3 regions of the Rossellomorea sp. y25 genome follow, and region 2 is predicted to be linked to each of the others. Evidence: riboswitches for the same ligand, from Rfam matches in the RefSeq annotation. Region 2 holds a riboswitch; each other region holds the start of a gene.
The links. Region 2 has a riboswitch for thiamine pyrophosphate ahead of AAEM60_RS07235 (ABC transporter substrate-binding protein). Riboswitches for the same ligand answer to the same signal wherever they lie in the genome.
Positions count from the first base shown of each region.

Region 1: another riboswitch for thiamine pyrophosphate. It lies ahead of tenA (thiaminase II); the one in region 2 lies ahead of AAEM60_RS07235 (ABC transporter substrate-binding protein).
Region 3: another riboswitch for thiamine pyrophosphate. It lies ahead of thiT (energy-coupled thiamine transporter ThiT); the one in region 2 lies ahead of AAEM60_RS07235 (ABC transporter substrate-binding protein).

Region 1 is NZ_CP145886.1:2,474,643-2,480,565, forward strand. It holds gene AAEM60_RS12355 (thiamine phosphate synthase) at 1-272, opposite strand, end outside; gene AAEM60_RS12360 (energy-coupling factor transporter transmembrane component T) at 262-1,065, opposite strand; gene AAEM60_RS12365 (ATP-binding cassette domain-containing protein) at 1,062-2,489, opposite strand; gene AAEM60_RS12370 (ECF transporter S component) at 2,504-3,082, opposite strand; gene tenA (thiaminase II) at 3,075-3,773, opposite strand; TPP riboswitch at 3,891-3,998, opposite strand; gene AAEM60_RS12380 (response regulator transcription factor) at 4,287-4,886, opposite strand; gene AAEM60_RS12385 (sensor histidine kinase) at 4,883-5,923, opposite strand, start outside.
Region 2 is NZ_CP145886.1:1,450,206-1,456,128, reverse strand. It holds gene AAEM60_RS07240 (thiamine-binding protein) at 1-261, opposite strand, end outside; gene AAEM60_RS07235 (ABC transporter substrate-binding protein) at 274-1,260, opposite strand; TPP riboswitch at 1,436-1,545, opposite strand; gene AAEM60_RS07230 (phosphotransferase) at 1,623-2,528, opposite strand; gene AAEM60_RS07225 (aldo/keto reductase family oxidoreductase) at 2,615-3,517, shown strand; gene AAEM60_RS07220 (Fur-regulated basic protein FbpA) at 3,571-3,756, opposite strand; gene AAEM60_RS07215 (cation diffusion facilitator family transporter) at 3,848-4,741, opposite strand; gene AAEM60_RS07210 (heavy metal translocating P-type ATPase) at 4,752-5,923, opposite strand, start outside.
Region 3 is NZ_CP145886.1:395,279-401,201, forward strand. It holds gene AAEM60_RS02080 (GntR family transcriptional regulator) at 1-234, opposite strand, end outside; gene AAEM60_RS02085 (ZIP family metal transporter) at 551-1,366, shown strand; gene AAEM60_RS02090 (histidine phosphatase family protein) at 1,446-1,988, shown strand; gene AAEM60_RS02095 (general stress protein) at 2,025-2,348, opposite strand; gene AAEM60_RS02100 (thioredoxin family protein) at 2,481-2,807, shown strand; gene AAEM60_RS02105 (hypothetical protein) at 3,038-3,337, shown strand; TPP riboswitch at 3,421-3,519, shown strand; gene thiT (energy-coupled thiamine transporter ThiT) at 3,589-4,185, shown strand; gene AAEM60_RS02115 (VTT domain-containing protein) at 4,334-4,981, shown strand; gene AAEM60_RS02120 (threonine/serine exporter family protein) at 5,108-5,857, shown strand; gene AAEM60_RS02125 (threonine/serine exporter family protein) at 5,904-5,923, shown strand, end outside.

The DNA of each region.
Region 1 (5,923 bases), 1.0 Mb from region 2:
ATATCCGCACTTTGATGGCCAAGCTGCACCCCTCTTGCATGCTTCATAATGGCAATGTCTGCCCGGTCATTGACACATAATTTCGTTAATGGGACTCCTGCTTTTACTAAACGGTCAATGGCCACAGTCCATTCTTTCCCCGTCCACTGCTTTTCGCGAAGGTGGAGCACGTCGAAGTATGGATATATGGACTTCGAGATTTCCACCAATTCTTCCACTGATTGTTTTCCTGTTGAAATCACATGTAATTGTTTTCTCGTTTCAATTCCCATAGCGAACATCTCCCGCCGGAAAAATAGGTAGATGGGTAGAAAAATAATAACTGAGCACAATCATGAAGAGAATGCTCCCCAAGAAATATCCATCATATCTCGAGAAGGTTACTCTGTAGTAATAGGTTCGTTTCCCACTTTCTTTAAAACCTTTTGTCTCCATAGCCACGGCAATTCTGTGAGCTCTTCTGATGCTTTGGGCAAGCAGGGGAATGGAATACGATTTCATTTTATGGAATACGTGCTTTATTCCTTTCATTTCCTCAACTCCCCTGACTTTCATGGCGTTTCGTATCGTGAAGAATTCTTCAATCATAATGGGTATTAATCTGAATCCTGCCATAAAACTATACGCATACTTAGGTTTTAATCTCAGCTGCTGCATAAGGGAGTAGAAAAGCTTCACCGGTCTCGTTGTAAGAGCAAATAATAATCCCAATATAGCGAATACGATGGTACGCAATCCAACATGGATCCCCCGATAAAAACTCTCTTCGGTAATGTGGATCCATCCAAATTTCATCCATGTTGTTTCACCTTTCCCAAATAAAACCATTGATGAAGCAGTAGAGATGAAAACAAGGAAAAAGGGTAAAATCATTAAACTGACCGTTCTATATGAATATCCCGAGAACACCCATAACAGGAGAAAAAAGAGTAAGCTCAAATATAACAACCAGTTAAGATAATGAATAAAAAGCAGGAATACAAAAAGCCCGATCAAGCTCATTAGCTTGAAGCTGGGATTTATTTGATGAAGCCAGGTTTCTCTATGCTCGAGTTCTATATTCATATTGCTTTACTACCTGCGATCTCATTATGGAAATCCTGGGTGAGACGCCCCTTTTCAATTACCCATACTCTGGATGCAAAGTGAGTAATAATATTTTCATCATGTGTCACCATCAAAATGGTAGTTCCTTCCTTTTGGTAGCCTTGAAGCATCTCAAGTAACGCAAACGTATTTTGGGAATCCTGGCCAAAGGTCGGTTCGTCCAATAATAGAAGATCTTTATTCCTGACAAGGGACGCTGCGACGCTTAATCTGCGCTTTTGCCCCATTGATAAATGATAGGGATGATGTTGTTTGTATGGATCAAGCTTAAATCGCTTTAAAATTGCATGCACTTTTTCCTCCACTATCCCTTCATCCACTTTCCCCCGCCGAAAGGAATACGCAACTTCATCAAACACACTGTGTGTTACAAACTGAAACTCGGGATTTTGAAAAACAAACGTACATTCCTCGGGAGCATTCTTTCCTTTTACCTGTCTCCCATATAATTCATACGTCCCGGTCGTTTGGATGAATTTCATGAGACTGTGGAGTAATGTTGATTTACCTGCTCCGTTCTTTCCGGTGATTGCAATCCATTCACCTTCAAGGCTGACGGCATTTTCAAGGTGGATTTTCAATTCTTTTTGTACATACCCTTTGAAGTTCTCTAGCTTTATATTCGTTTTTCCAAACGGGGCAGCCTTCTCCGGGAGGTGGGAAGAAAGATAATCTTTCCACGCTTCCGGATACCATACCCCAACTGTTTTCATTGTTTCCTTAAAATTTGATAAAATGTGAGTCTTTGGACCATCAGCCACTATTCTTCCACTAGCATCGAAAAGAATAATACGATCTATGATATCCAGTACGTGCCCAAGCTTATGCTCAACGATAAGTAACGTTTTATCTTTGCATGTCGTTTTCACTGTTTCCCATACAGATTTTGTACTCTCTTCATCTAACATGGCTGTAGGCTCATCCAGAAATAGCGTATGGGGATGGAGCGCAAGGGCAGAGGCAATGGCTAATTTTTGCTTCATCCCCCCAGATAGAGAGGAGATTTTCGTATGGGAATCCCTCAGACTTAAATTCACCTTCTCTAACAGTTCTTTAATAATCTCTGGCATTTCGTCTCTTGGAATCTGGTTGTTCTCCAAAACAAAGGCAATTTCCTCATCTACATAGGGCATACAAAATTGAGCGTCCGGATCTTGAAAGACATACCCGAAGGATTCAGGACGTTCAATCGAGTCAGCTTTCATCGGCACATCTATCGAATGGGGTATCACACCGGAAAAAACCTGGAGGAGTGTGGATTTGCCACATCCCGACGGTCCTAATAGCAATACCTTTTCCCCATCTTCTATTGAAAGGCTTACGTCTTTAAACATCAGTTCCTCTGAACCGGAGAATGTAAGGCGCAGATTTTCAACATGCATCGTCCTTCCCTCCTTTACTGATTCAACGCGTCATAATCTTTTTGCTCTGCATTTCTGACTAAACTGGTTACCCCCGTTTTCTCCAGAGCCTTAACGAGATAAAAGGCTCCTATGCCTGCTATCACGATGGATCCTATTAATCTGGCACCAATAAAAAGTGATAAATTCCACAGAACCAGGTCTCCCATGTATCCCTTAAAGTAGTCCATCAGGATTGAGCCAATTGCTGAGCCCACAGCTGCTGCACAAATGATGATGACATCATAACGCTTATAGCGGGTGATAAGGAAAATCAACTCTGCAAACAATCCTTGAATAAGACCGAATAGGAGTACCTCGAGGCCCCATTCACTTCCCATGAGAAATTCCCCTGAAGATGCTGCAATTTCTGCCAGAAGTGCGACACCAGGTTTCCTAATGATTAAAAAAGCCACGGTTGCCGCCATGAACCACATGCCATAGATCAGTTGATCCGCATGCAATCCAAATGGCTTTAACAGGTTATAAACCGGTCCCCAAAGCTTATATATAATTCCAAAACCTATGGAGATCACGACCGTTACTAAAATGTCCGTCAGCTTTAATTTAGACATGTACTTTACCTTCTTTGACTAAAGAAGACTGAAACGGCCATTTCTCGAGTGTGTATGCCATTTCCCAAAATTGGAATTCATAAATGCTGCTCAAAATGAAATTCTCTTTCATTCTTTCCTTGTCTGTTTCTGTCATCGTTGCTGCCAATCCATCCAGTCGCTGAATCTGTTCTTCCACTAACTCCCGAAACCATTCTCCCCCATAAGCTGCGATCCACTCCTGATAAATGGCCTCCTCAGGTGTACATGATTTCAAGCGTTCACCGATCTCATAATACAACCAGTAGCAGGGGAGTATTGCCGCCAGAATATCTGCGAGCCCCCCATACTGAGCGGACCGATACATATGTGACGTGTACGCATAAGCCGTAGGAGCAGGTTCAAACTGCTGTTTTTCTTCTTCCGTGATCCCTAATCGATTTGAGAAATTTTCATGAAGTGAAAGCTCTGCTTCATTTGTCCCAACAGCGTGTGTTGCCATTCTAGAGGTAGTATGTAAGTCTGTTGCTTTGGCTGCCCCAAGTGCCTGCACCTTTGAAAAGTGGGATAGGTAATAGGCATCTTGCAGGATGTAATACCTGAAGTTTTCAAGGGGGAGGGTTCCCTCACCAATCCCTTTAACGAAAGGATGTTGAAAGCTCGCTTCCCAAATTTCGTTTACTTCGTTTCTTAAGTACGTTGAAAATGACATAATATCTTTCTCCTTTTCCAGACGACCCGAACTGGGCAACAAAAAAGCCACTTCCCATTATGCATGCAGCATACAGAAAGTGGCTTGAGATCAGAATGTAAGATTACGATTCTACGCGACCGTCAAACACCACTTCCCTACGCTGGTCTCAACCAGATCAGGTTCAAAGGGTCTTAAAGTCATACTTTAATCTCAGCCTTTAATAAGGCACCCCTAGTGGATCGTCCTATGAAATTTTGTATTCGATGCTATCGTACCATGATTCTTTTGCTTGTCAACACCAAAAAGAAAACCTTTCATCAATTTCCCATTCGCCCTTCCCCTACAAAACCAATCACAGCAAAGGATACCCACTTTAAAAATTTTAATGAAATTCCTTTAAGAATAAAGCTCTTTACAGCAATATTAACTGCATACTACAAATGTATAAATATACAAAAATGGATTATGGGATGACAATCATTACAATTAAAGTAGGGAGGGGCTTCCATGTTGGAAGTCCCTCCCTGCCCATCATTTAAACCATCCTTTTTCTTTTGATTGAGTGATGGCTTCGATTCGATTTTTAACTTCAAGCTTGTCGAGTATGGTAGAGATATAGTTTCGGACGGTACCCGTTTTCAGGCTAAGCTCATCGGCTATCTCTTTCGTGTTTTTCCCGTCAGCAACCAGCTCCAACACTTCCTTTTCACGGTCTGTCAAAGGATTCTCTTCACTATACACATCGTCCATGAGCTCTGGTGCATAAATACGTTTACCCTCCATCACAAGGCGAATCGAGTTCGCCAGTTCTTCACTTGGGCTGTCCTTTAACAAATAACCCTTCACTCCCCCTTTTAATGCACGCTGGAAATAACCGGACCTGGCAAAGGTTGTCAGGATAATCACTTTGCAATTTTCGCCTTTTAACTCCTCTGCTGCTTCAAGACCGGTCTTTTTAGGCATTTCAATATCCATGATACAAATATCCGGCTGCAGCTCGTGGACGAGGGCAATGGCTTCTTCTCCATTGCCCGCCTTTCCCACCACTTCCATATCATCCTCTAAGCTAAGTAACGAGCCTAAGGCACCTAATAACATTCGCTGATCTTCCGCGATAACAATTCGAATCATTCCATTCCCTCCCTGTCTGTCTGCTTAATCACTTTCGGCACTCTCATAATCAAGATGGTCCCATTCTCTGTAAGGATGTCTAAACTTCCATTTACAAATTCCAAGCGTTCTCTCATCCCGATTAAACCGCTGCCTTTAGACTGTGTGTAATCTCCTCCGATTCCTACACCATCATCCTTCACCACAATGGTCATCTCTTTATCCGACTCTTCAATGATGAGCTCACAGTATGAAGCCTTACTATGTTTGACAACATTCGTCACGGCTTCTTTTAGGCACATGCTCAAGATATTTTCCAGAAAGAGTGATGCTTGGGGCAGCATGACTTCATCATCCATCACGAAATCAATTTCCGCTGCCTTTAATAGCTGTTTGATCCGGACGATTTCGTCCTTTAATCGAATACCCCTCATTTGTGAAACCATTGTCCTTACTTCACTCAAAGCGGTTCGTGCCGTCTGCTGAACATCCTTTAATTCACTCCGGGCCTGCTCTGGATCCTTGTACACCAATTTTCTGGCCAGATCGCTTTTCAAACCGATGAGAGAAAGCTTTTGACCCAAAGTATCGTGTAGATCACGGGCAATCCTCTGGCGTTCTTCCTGCTTGACCAAGTCTGAAATACGTTTATTAGCATCTTCCAACTGATCTTCGAGCTGCACCTGTTTATTTCGATTATAAATATTAAACGGTAACAGAATGACGCTTATCCAAATGATCAGAATAAAAGGAAATTGAGATAAAAATAATTCATCCTGTATAACAAAATTATAATTGATCGATGCCGTCGTTAACACAAGGTGGATAATATAAAGGGTTAAAAACGCCACCCGGTTTTTTATATTCCCATTATAATAGGCAATATAAAAAGCAAAGTAGATAAAATTAAATTGAATGGTCATGGTAATGGATATCGCAATTAAAATTGATGTCCATAAATAAACCGGCCAGTCCTTTGAAATAAAAGCAAATCGTAAAGAAATAAAGAACATGATGGTCAAGGAAATCCCTACAACAATTTCGATCGTAGAGGAGGA
Region 2 (5,923 bases):
TTCAATCCCGGCCGGCTGATATAATACCTTGATTTGAGAAATGACGTTTGAGCTGCCCATTTCAATCATTCGTTCATTCATTTGTTCAATCACCTTAAATAAGTCAGATAGATTTCCTTCCATTGTCGTTTCTAATGGATGGACTTCATAACGGACACCAGATTTATCAATGATCGCGATGGCTTCATCCACGTATGGTATAACGTCTTCACCATTTTTCGTCTTCGGAATAATTTGTATGCTTACGAGTGCGTTCCCCATTTTGTTCACCTCTTAATTTGGTAAAAATTCGTTTGTAAAAGCTTTTTTACTGTCCAGTTCCTTATCTAATAAATTGTTCTCATACATCCATGAAGCATAGTTTTCCCATACCTCAAGCTTCTGCTCTCCCCATCTGTCAGCATCATCCTTGTATTTAGGAGCCAGCCATTCCTGGCTCTTCATGACTAATTCTTCATCAAGATCCGGAGCTGCCTCTAAAAGAATTTCACCTGCATCCTTCGGTTTGTCGATTGCAAACTGATACCCTTTTGAAGCAGCTGCCAAGAAGGCTTTAACCGTATCGGGATCTGATTCAATCATTTTTTCATTTGTTGTCAGGACAGGAGTGTAATAATCCAGTTTTTCAGAGTAGTCCTTTACGTACATCATGTTCAATTCCTCACCGCGAAGCTCTGCTTCAATACCTGTCCATCCATAGTAGATCCATGCAAAGTCAACATCCCGTTTCACGGCAGTAAAGAAATCTGTATCTCCCATGTTTACAAAATCCACTTTCTCTACATCTGCGTTTTCTTGTTTCATAATCGATGTCATGACAGCTTTTTCAACAGGGGAACCCCAACCGCCATAACTTTTACCTTCAAAATCCTTTGGTGTCGTAATATCCTTGCTCTTAGGTGATGCAAACCCCGAGGTATTATGCTGTATAACCGCAGCGATTGATACGAGGGGAACATCCTGTACCCTGGCTTGTGTGACACTTTCCTGGTATCCAACCCCGAACTCAGTTTTACCCGAGGCAACGAGTTGATCTGCCCCAGCCTCACCTGGTAAGATGATATCCACATCCAGCCCCTTCTCTTCGAAGTATCCTTTTTCTTTCGCAACGTATAATCCAGTGTGATTGGTATTCGGTGTCCAGTCCAGTACGACCGATACCTTTTTAAGATCATCCTTTTGTTCATCTGCCGTATTTCCTCCACCGCTGCAGGCAGTTAAAAGAAAGACAGCACAGATGATGACCATCCATTTTTTCATCTTGATTCCTCCTCAAATCCTCATATGTAGTTGTAACGTTTATTCGTTATTCTTCACTTAATAAGGTGAATGAATGTAAAACAAAAGGCAGATGGAACCTAAAAAGCTTTGGGACACTATAACAAAAAGCGCCCCAAGCCTTCAGCCCGGGACGCATCGTTAAACATGATCATGTATTGTTTAAGAGAATGTTTCCTACGCTGGTATCAGCCAGTTCAGGTTCAAAGGGTCAGTATCTACAGGATACAATCTCAACCGGCCATACCGGTTCCCCTACACTTTTACTATGAAATTAAACGTTATCTTCTACCCTACTTTGCCACAGAGTAGATGGATATTCAAGCATTTCCTATTAAAGTTAATTAAATTTGAAAGGCTCGTTCGTAATCACCGTTATCTACAAGTCCGTTAATAAACGGTATATAGGTAGATACAAGATGTGAATACCCTTTTTGATTGTAAAAAAACGTATATTGGACAAGGAAGATAATGACTAAGAATGGCAGCAGTCTCTTCTCATCTTGCGTTAAGGCAGCATCGAAGTGATACCCCGCCAAAAAGGTATGGATACATTCGAAATGCTCTTTCTTATCTTGCTGTACCAGGTCTTTGAGGATCCCTGCGATAAAGTAACCGATATCTGCTATACGGGGGGCTTTTCGTATCCTTTCAAAATCGATGACCCCGGTCACCCTTTCCTCATTTATGAGGATATTACGCGGGTGGCAGTCACTATGTACGAGTTGATGAGGCAATTTGCTATAGGAGAAAGACCACTCATTTAGCCTGCCTATAAACCCTTTCCCCCATATTTCAATCGATGTCGGATCTTGCACGGCTATCCACTCTCTCAAATGTGTGTCAACTTTCCATTCTTCTACCTCGTATTTACAGACATATTGTTTTAGTCTGCCATGGAGTTGAAAGAGATACGTTCCCGCCTTTTTAAGAGAAGCTAAGGAATAGACTTGTACTGGCTTTCCTTCGAGGGCTGGATACAGGGAGTAGAAATCTTGATGCTGTTGTACATAAGACTGGTGTGAGACCGTTAGCAATGGCCTTTCAACGGTAAGTCCGCTTTCCTGTAAATAGGTCGTTAAGAGATACTCTTCTTCTAGCATCTTCACAGAAGAATTGAATCTTTTTTTCAAATAATATGTCTTCCCCAGATTCTTTACCTTATAAACATTCGGATGACTGTCCACAGTCTCTATGCAGGAAGGATGAACCTTCCAGTTCAATAATAGATCATGAAGAGGTTCAATCATTTTTAATTCCCTTCCAAACATAGTAATATACGTTTAGTATGACTATGAAAGAATGTCTACATACCATATGAAAAGAGGTTGCATCCATGCAAAGAATACAAATGACGGAAGACTTATCATTCTCAAGAATCATTCATGGGTTGTGGAGACTTGCAGACTGGAATCAATCAAAGGAAGAAACCCTTGCTTTGATCCAGGAAAATATTGAAAATGGAATCACAACTTTTGATCACGCAGATATTTATGGCTCGTACATGTGTGAAGCCTTATTTGGTGAAGCCCTTGCCCTTCAGCCTTCCTTACGTGAGAAAATGGAGATTGTGACGAAATGCGGTATTGTCCTCCCTTCTGAAAATCGTCCGGAACATAAAACACATCATTACAACACGAGTAAAAAGCATATTTTGACATCTGTTGAAAACTCACTGCAGAATCTAAAAACGGACTACATCGATTTATTATTGATTCACAGGCCAGATCCATTTATGAATGGAGAAGAAGTGGCTGAATCCTTCACTCAATTGAAGGAAGAAGGAAAGGTACGTCACTTTGGAGTATCAAACTTTAAAGATCATCAATGGAATATGCTTCAATCCTATTTGCCGTTTCCATTGATCACGAATCAAATCGAATTATCTGCCTATAACTTAGAAAACTTCGAAGACGGTACATTAAACCTTTGTCAGGAGAAACGTGTCGCGCCGATGGCCTGGTCTCCACTCGCAGGCGGTGCGATTTTCAAGGGAGAGGATGAGAAAGCCATTCGTCTTCGACATACATTGAAGAAGATAAAAGAAGAAACAGGTGCAAAGGGAATTGATGAAGTTCTATATGCCTGGCTTCTTAATCACCCTTCAAACATTATGCCTATCGTCGGTTCCGGTAAAAAAGAACGCATCCAACATGCAATCGACTCTCTTTCTATTTCTTTAAACCACGATCAATGGTTTGAAATCCTGCAAACTTCTATGGGACATGATGTGCCGTAATAGAACTTAGTACAGCAAAAAAGACGATCCTTTTTCTAAAAGGTTCGTCTTTTTTAATTCGCTATATCGCCACCAACGTAATATTCCAGATAGACATCTTGTAGTTCATTCATGGAGAGCTCATAAAGCTGCTTACCAAAATATTTATATACGCCAATCCTTAATAATTGTTGAATATAGAAATCCTTCTTAAATTCAGGTGTCTTTTGCTTCTCTGATTTATTTTCTTGATGTAACATGTTCATCCCTCCAGTTGAGGATATACCCCAAATCGAGACTGAACTAAACATCCTCTTACACATTGGTAATATTAGGATAAAACGACAGCTGTTACGTACAAACGTGATGATGTCCCTCTGTGACACTTTTTCCCTCCACTTGAATCGTAGAGTGATGAATAGCAAATTCCTCTTCAAGATAGGCTGAGAGCCGTAATAAAATCGTATCTCGATTCACTTCGCTTCCCACCACCACATGACAGCTTAGAGCTGTGAATCCCGACGTGATGCACCATACATGAAGATCATGGACTTCAATGACTCCCGGGATAGCTGCCAGGCCATTCATCACTTGTTCCGTATCGATACCTTTTGGGGATCCCTCCATTAAGATATGAATGGAATCCTTCGTTACTCTCCATCCGGAAATGACGATTAGAATGGCAACCATGACAGAAGCAATAGGATCCGCCAAGTTCCAATTAAAGAAATAGATCAAGAGTCCGGCTGCGATGGCCCCGACCGATCCCAACATATCACCAAGTACATGAAGAAAGGCACTTCGGACATTCAAGTTATGTTCTGTATCCCCTCTCATTAAGATCCATGCCACGATCATGTTTACAACCAGACCTGTGATGGCGATCACCATCATACCTGGTGAAACTACAGGAGTATCTATAAAACGATGATACGCTTCCCAGAAAATATAGAGTGAAACGAGAATCAACGTGATGCCATTCATAAACGCCGCCAGTATTTCGAATCTCTTGTACCCATACGTCTTCCCTTTATCCGAAACCTTCTCACCTATATAAAAAGCTGCCAAACTAAGACCTAAAGCGGCTGCATCACTAAGCATATGTCCCGCATCGGAAAGAAGAGCAAGACTATTTGTGACGATTCCACCTATGACTTCTACGATCATAAAGGTGAAAATAAATAGGAAACTGATTAATAATGCTTTTTTATTCTGATTGTGTCCATGACTGTGGTCGTGACCCACTTGACATCCCTCACTTCCGGTCTCTTACTCTTAATAATCTAAGACCATTCAATGTAACGAGTAATGTCGCTCCCATATCGGCAAAAATCGCAATCCATAGAGTAAGCCAACCGGGAATGACAAGTAATAATGCAAGGAGCTTGATACCGATGGCAAATGAGATATTTTGCTTGATGATGGTAAGCGTTTTTCGACTTAAGCGAATGATATATGGCAGTTTTGAAAGATCATCGTTCATTAGCGCGATATCGGCCGTTTCCAGTGCTGTATCGGTTCCTGCCCCACCCATGGCGATTCCTACATTTGAAGCAGCAAGTGCTGGGGCATCATTGATTCCATCCCCAACCATGGAGACTTTTCCATAAGTGTTCATGTATTGCTTAACAAAGTCTAATTTATTCTGGGGAAGCAAACCTGCTTTGATTTCTTTGACTCCTACCCTTTTTCCGATCGATCTTGCCGTATTTTCATGGTCTCCTGTAAGCATCATTGTTTGCTCAATACCCAATTGATGAAGGCTGTCGATGATTTCGCGACTTGTTTCCCGCACTTCATCTGCTACGGCTACAAGAGCCAAAGCAGTATCCTCGACTCCGAACACCATGACCGTTTTCCCTTCCCGTTGAAGCATTTCAATTTCAGCTGAAGGAGTATTTACAAAGAAGCTATCGGATCCCAGGAAGTATTTGTTGTCACCTATTCGGCCACTGATTCCTTTACCCGTATGGGATTGAAACTCAAGCACTTCACAGTCCCCATACTCAATGTTCAGCTCCTTCGCCCTTTTTAGAAAAGCGTGAGCGAGGGGATGCTGGGAGTGAAATTCCAGTGCAGCCATCTTCATCCACAGCTCTTCTTCTTCTACATCTCCTAATCGTATAAAATCCGTTACTTCAGGCTCTCCTTTAGTAAGAGTTCCTGTTTTGTCAAAGGCGATGGCCTTTAAACGCCCTAATTCTTCTAAATACACGCCGCCTTTAATAAGAATGCCATTCTTGGCTGCGTTCCCGATGGCCGTTACAATGGCTACGGGAGTCGAAATAACCAGTGCACAAGGACACCCCACTACCAGGACGGATAGTCCCTGATACACCCAGGTTGACCATTCTGCTCCAAAAAGCAGGGGTGGTATGATCGCAACAAGGAAAGCGATGACCATAATAATGGGCGTATAATACTTTG
Region 3 (5,923 bases), 1.1 Mb from region 2:
TGAAGGATTAACAAAGCTACCCCGTCCTTTCACCGAATAAATAAACCTTTGAGTTTCTAGTTCCCTATAAGCTTTTTGGATTGTGTTTGGATTTATGGTCAGCTGTTGGGCCAATGCACGAACGGAAGGCAATTGTTCGTCAGGCTTCAACACCTCATTAATGATCAACTCTTTTAATTTCTCGACTAATTGTTCATATATGGGCTTTCGACTTCTTAAATCAAGCTCAAACATATCCACCCTCCCAACCGTATAAAGTGTACTATGTGTCTTAATACAGTTAAAGTATATAACAAGTTCTACCAGTTTGGGAAGAGGGGAAATGAAAATATTCTTGAAAAGCTGGTAAGTGTGGTATTCACTTTGACTTTTGTGAATAAGGACTCCAGGTTTGGGAGTAAAAAGAATGATACAAACACAAACTGAGATGAATAACATATATATAGAAAAGTGATAAAGCATGGTAAAGATGACATTTCCTTTGACAAAGAAAGTTTCCTTGATGCAAAATGGTGGTATTAAAATTTTTGATCGGAGGAGAGGGTCGGTTATGTTCTTAGATTGGTTAAGTGGATTCAACCCAGCCGTCCAGGCACTTTTTGGCGGTACATTGACATGGGGATTAACCGCACTGGGGGCCGCGACGGTTTTTTTCTTTACCAAAATAGAAAAGCATACTCTGAACATGATGCTTGGGTTTGCTGCAGGTGTCATGATAGCAGCATCGTTTTGGTCACTTCTTGCTCCATCAATAGAGTTCAGTGAACAAAACGGTCAGATTCCGTGGCTCGCTCCTGCAATCGGTTTTTTGCTTGGCGGCCTTTTCATTCGACTATTAGATTTTGTCGTACCTCATTTACACTTAGGGAACTCAGCAGAAAAAGCGGAGGGACCTCCGACTAAATTTAAAAAATCAACCTTACTATTTCTTGCGATTACCCTTCATAACATTCCCGAAGGTTTAGCCATCGGTGTGGCTTTTGGGGCAGCGTCAATGGGACTTGGTGACGCAACATTGGTAGGGGCGATCGGGCTCGCGATCGGAATTGGTATTCAGAATATGCCTGAAGGGGCGGCCCTTTCTATTCCATTGCGCGGAGAAGGGATGTCACGTCTGAGGTCCTTCAACTATGGTCAGCTTTCAGCTATCGTTGAGCCCATTGCTGCCGTAGTTGGTGCAGCTGCTGTCCTATTAGTGCAGCCATTGCTTCCTTACGCACTTGCTTTTGCTGCAGGGGCAATGATTTTCGTAGTAGTGGAAGAGCTGATCCCAGAGTCTCAATCCTCTGGAAGTACAGACTTGGCCACATTGGGACTCATGTTGGGATTTGTTGTAATGATGATTCTGGACGTATCGTTGGGTTAATAAAAGTAAGCATGCGACTTAGGTCGCATGCTTTTTTTATTTCCAAAAATAGTATAATGGTAGTGAAGGGGGTGAAAATGTGAAGATTGGTCTCGTAAGGCATTTTAAAGTAAAAAGAGGATACCCTGAAAGATTTGTAACATCCGAAGAACTAATGAAGTGGGTAGAAGAGTACGATGAGTCTGATGTAGAAGAGAATGAGGTTGATCTTCATGATATTGAATGGAAGAAGTGCTACGCAAGTGACTTAACCAGGGCAGAAGTAACTGCTCGAAAAGTCTATGCCGGGGATATCGTATCGTTGAAGGAACTACGTGAAATCAGACTATCTCCCTTATTCAATTACAAGAGAAAGCTTCCTCTGTTTTTACATTTGTTTATGATCCGGGTAGCCTGGTGGTTTAATCATCGTTCTCAGCCTGAAAGTAAGAATGAAATCCTTAAAAGAATCAACAGGATTGTCGAAGCGATCATACATGAGGGTGAGGACGTTCTCATTGTTGGGCATGGCGGGATTATGATGTTTATGAGAAAAGAGCTGATTAAACGAGGGTTTAATGGCCCTAAGTTTAGAAGACCAGCAAACGGGAAGCTATATGTTTTTCAAGACAAAAAAGGATGATTCCGGGGAATCATCCTAAGTCATTGTTCTATAAGGTCAGTTCTTAACAATCAATAATATCTTTCCTTCATCGAGCTTTCCTTCGTACTGATCCGCTTCTGCGTGGGAAAATCCAACTTCCATCAGCTTGTTTCGGAGTTCGTCGCCTTTATTCAGAATCATGTTCCCTACTGCAGTCCCGATGCCTGTTTCCTTAACACCGATCTCATTGGCGTCAGCCCGATCAGCGACTCTGTCCGTCCGGTCATCATCATGGGATAATACATAAAGATTGTGTTTGTCGATACCTTGAGAAGAAAGCTTTTCAACTTCTGTAATTAATTCCTTATCGTCATAAAATTCCTTAACAGTCGGTTTCAATTCAATCTCCTCCATTTTTCAAATTATTTTGTCTTCGTTTATCTTTTCCCGCGGGTTCCTATTAGTAAACCTTTGAATAGGTGGGTATACATATTACTAGTGTGTGTAATGAAAGAAGGGAGACGGTTAGATATGGAAGAAGTTCATTCTTTAGAAACTATCAATGCTACTCTGGCAGGAGAAAAGATGGTGTTACTATACATATCCAGACCCAATTGCTCTGTTTGTCACGCTCTACTGCCCCAAGTGAAAGGGGTGCTGGAAGAGTTTCAAGATGTAAAGTCCATTCATGCCGATGCAGGGGAAATACCGGAAATAGCTGGTGGGTTCTCTATCTTTACTGTGCCGGTGGTCATCGTATTTGTAGATGGAAAAGAAATGTTCAGGAAGGCCCGATTCGTTCCAATCGATGAGTTACATACCCAAATGTCCCGTCTGGTGAAGATGTTAGACAACTAAACAAACGTTTGATTAAGCGTGAAAGTTGTTGGTTTGTCAAAGTTTACAGTATTAAACGGTTGTTTAATACTGTGAAAATTAAAAATCGAGAGCTGTTTTAAGTTGGGGATTATAGACAATGAAAAAGAGCTGCTAAAAAAGTAGCTCTTTTGTCATGGTTCGGTGAATAGGTATATAATAGAGAGTATACGAGTATAGTAGTCATGAAGAAATAAAAGGGGGCTTGATGAATGATCAGATTGTCCAGGACAAAGAAAGTCATGTTACTTGGTTTAGCAATCATCCTCATAATAGTAGCCAACCGGATTTCCAGTGTACAACACTTGACAGCAAGAATTGCCACTAACCTGTATATCAGCCTGAAGTATCAAGATCTGGACCTCGAATACCAGAACGTCGAATTCTCACCCCAGTTTGGAGATTATTCTGTAGCGTATAAGGACAAGGACGGAAAAGTCTATGGATTCATGGTTACCCCTAAGTCAATGCCCGTCATCATACTTCACGATCCTCTTAATGAGTCACCTTAATCAATAGCGAAGTTAAAGAGTGAACCTCTCTATCTTTTATCATTTCATTCTTCATGTATAATAAAACCAAACAACTTTATAAACGTTACCACAAGGGGAGCGAAAGCTGAGAGTGAACAATCTGTTCTGACCCTCTGAACCTGTTAGTTAGTACTAGCGTAGGGATGTGGATAGTAAGCAGCATGGCTTATTTTTCCTTTTACATTCAGCCCCCTTATGGTTTCGTTTCATCTTACAAGGGGGATTCTTTTATGAAAAACATGCGTCTTGTCGTTTTACTTGAAGCCTCATTGATGGCGGCATTCGCCGTTATCCTTGATATGCTTCCTTCTATTAAGCTATCACCCAGTATCTCCATTTCGATAGCAATGGTTCCTATTTTTCTATTGTCATATCGAAGAGGATGGAAGGCTGGTATACTGGCTGGATTTGTATGGGGCCTATTGCAGATTGCCTTGGGTGACGCTTGGATTGCGACTCCAGTGCAAATGGTAATTGAATATTTCATCGCCTTTGCCTTTATCGGTCTTGCCGGATTCTTTTCCGGTAAGATCCAATCCTCAGTAAGAAGTAACCGTCGAACTAGAGCGGTCATGTGGGTAGTGGCTGCTACGTTTTTAGGTAGTCTGGGTCGATATTTTTGGCACTTCATCGCAGGATATGTCTTCTTTGCAGAATATGCGCCAAAAGGCATGTCGCCGCTACTTTTTTCATTAGCAGCAAACGGAATCACCATGTTGGGCTCAGCTCTTCTTTGTTCAATCGCTCTGCTGATCGTACTCAACACAGTGCCAAGATTGATCAAAGTAAGGGTATCTCCTCAAGAAAGCAACCGAAAGGCATCCTAAGTTATTTGGACCGGTCACTATAAAGAGGCTGGTCTTTTTTCTATGAAAATACATCCCAGGTCTTAGAAGTATTTACTTCTACGGCTTCTGTTTGCATGTTGGTGATTTTTTTATACTTAAGTTATTCGTTCATATAGGAGTGACCTCGATGGAAGAAATCATGGCAAATTATTCGGCAGAGTGGGGGATATGGGGTGTATTGCTTTCTCTATTTATTGAAGGAAGTGCTTTCCCTTTTGTGGGCACTTTTTTCATCGTAACAATGGGATTTATTTTAGAATTAACGTGGATGGAGATAGGAGTGCTTTCTCTAATAGGAAGCTTTCTTTATACAGCGGGTAGCTATATTCCTTATTTTATCAGTTCAAAATTAGGTGCGAAGCTTGAGGCAAGGTTGAAACCTGAAAAACGGAAGAAGCTCAAAGAAGCTCAGGAAAAGTTCAACCGTTACGGAATCTGGAGCGTAGCAATTGCAAGTCCCCTTCATTTAGGAAATATCATCCCCTTCATGGCAGGCATGGCAAAAATGGATTTGAAAGTGTATTCTCTCCTTACTATGCTTGGGATAGCTCCGTCTACCTTTTTTTTCTTAAGTATAGGCAAGTTCTATGATGGTGATAGAGAAGTGATCTTGGGGTTGGTAGAAGAATATCAACTGTTGGTTCTAACAGGATTTGTGCTGGTAACTGTTTTGTACATTCTCTTTAAAAGGAAGAGAAAAGGGAATAGAAGGATGATTAGTAAAGATTCGGAGACTGAAAAATTTTCGTCAAGTTACAAAAAAACTCAATCCTAAAACCCTCTACGCAGATTAAATCTTCGTAAAATCATCCCCTTCCTCATTGCTTACACCCATTCTTTCCTATAAACTAGACCTATTCAAAAAATAGCACGTGTGGAGAGATCTATATTGGAAGCAAAAATGATAAGAAGATATGACATTATGGAGGTAAGTTTGCTGGCGGGTAAGATCATGCTGCAAAGTGGTGCAGAAACGTATCGCGTAGAGGATACGATGATGCGGATCGCCGCTTCTTATGGGATTTCAGAATCTCACAGCTATGTTACACCAACAGGGATCATCTTCTCGATTGAAACGTCTGAACCAACGAAAACGAAGCTTATTCGAATAAACGAACGGTCTACCGATCTTGAAAAAGTAACCCTAGTGAATAGTATTTCAAGGCAAATCAGTAAGGGGCATCTCACCCTTGAAGAAGCATACAATGCTTTGGAAAAGCTTGATCAATCTGATCTTTCTTACTCCTTTGTGATTCAGGTATTGGCCGCTTCGATTGCAAGCGGATGTTTTCTCATCATGTTCCAGGGAATGTGGAATGACTTCATTCCTGCGCTTTTCGCTGGTGGAGTCGGGTTTACGAGCCTGATCTATTTTCATCGACTTGTGCCCATTAAATTCTTCGCCGAGTTTCTCGCTTCCTTTATTATCGGAATGCTTTCCTATGGGTTCGTCCAGCTTGGAGTCGGACAGGAGCTGGATAAGATTATTATTGGATCAGTGATGCCTCTGGTTCCCGGGCTCCTCATTACCAATGCCGTCCGGGACTTAATGGCAGGGCATTTGGTGTCGGGTTTATCGAAGGGAGCAGAAGCTTTTTTAACGGCGTTTGCCATCGGGACGGGTATTGCCGTAGTTTTCACTCTGACGTAGGGTGACTTTGTTTAGTATTAGGAAAAAAGAATGAGGTGAAAAGGGAATGCTCATCATAGAACAATT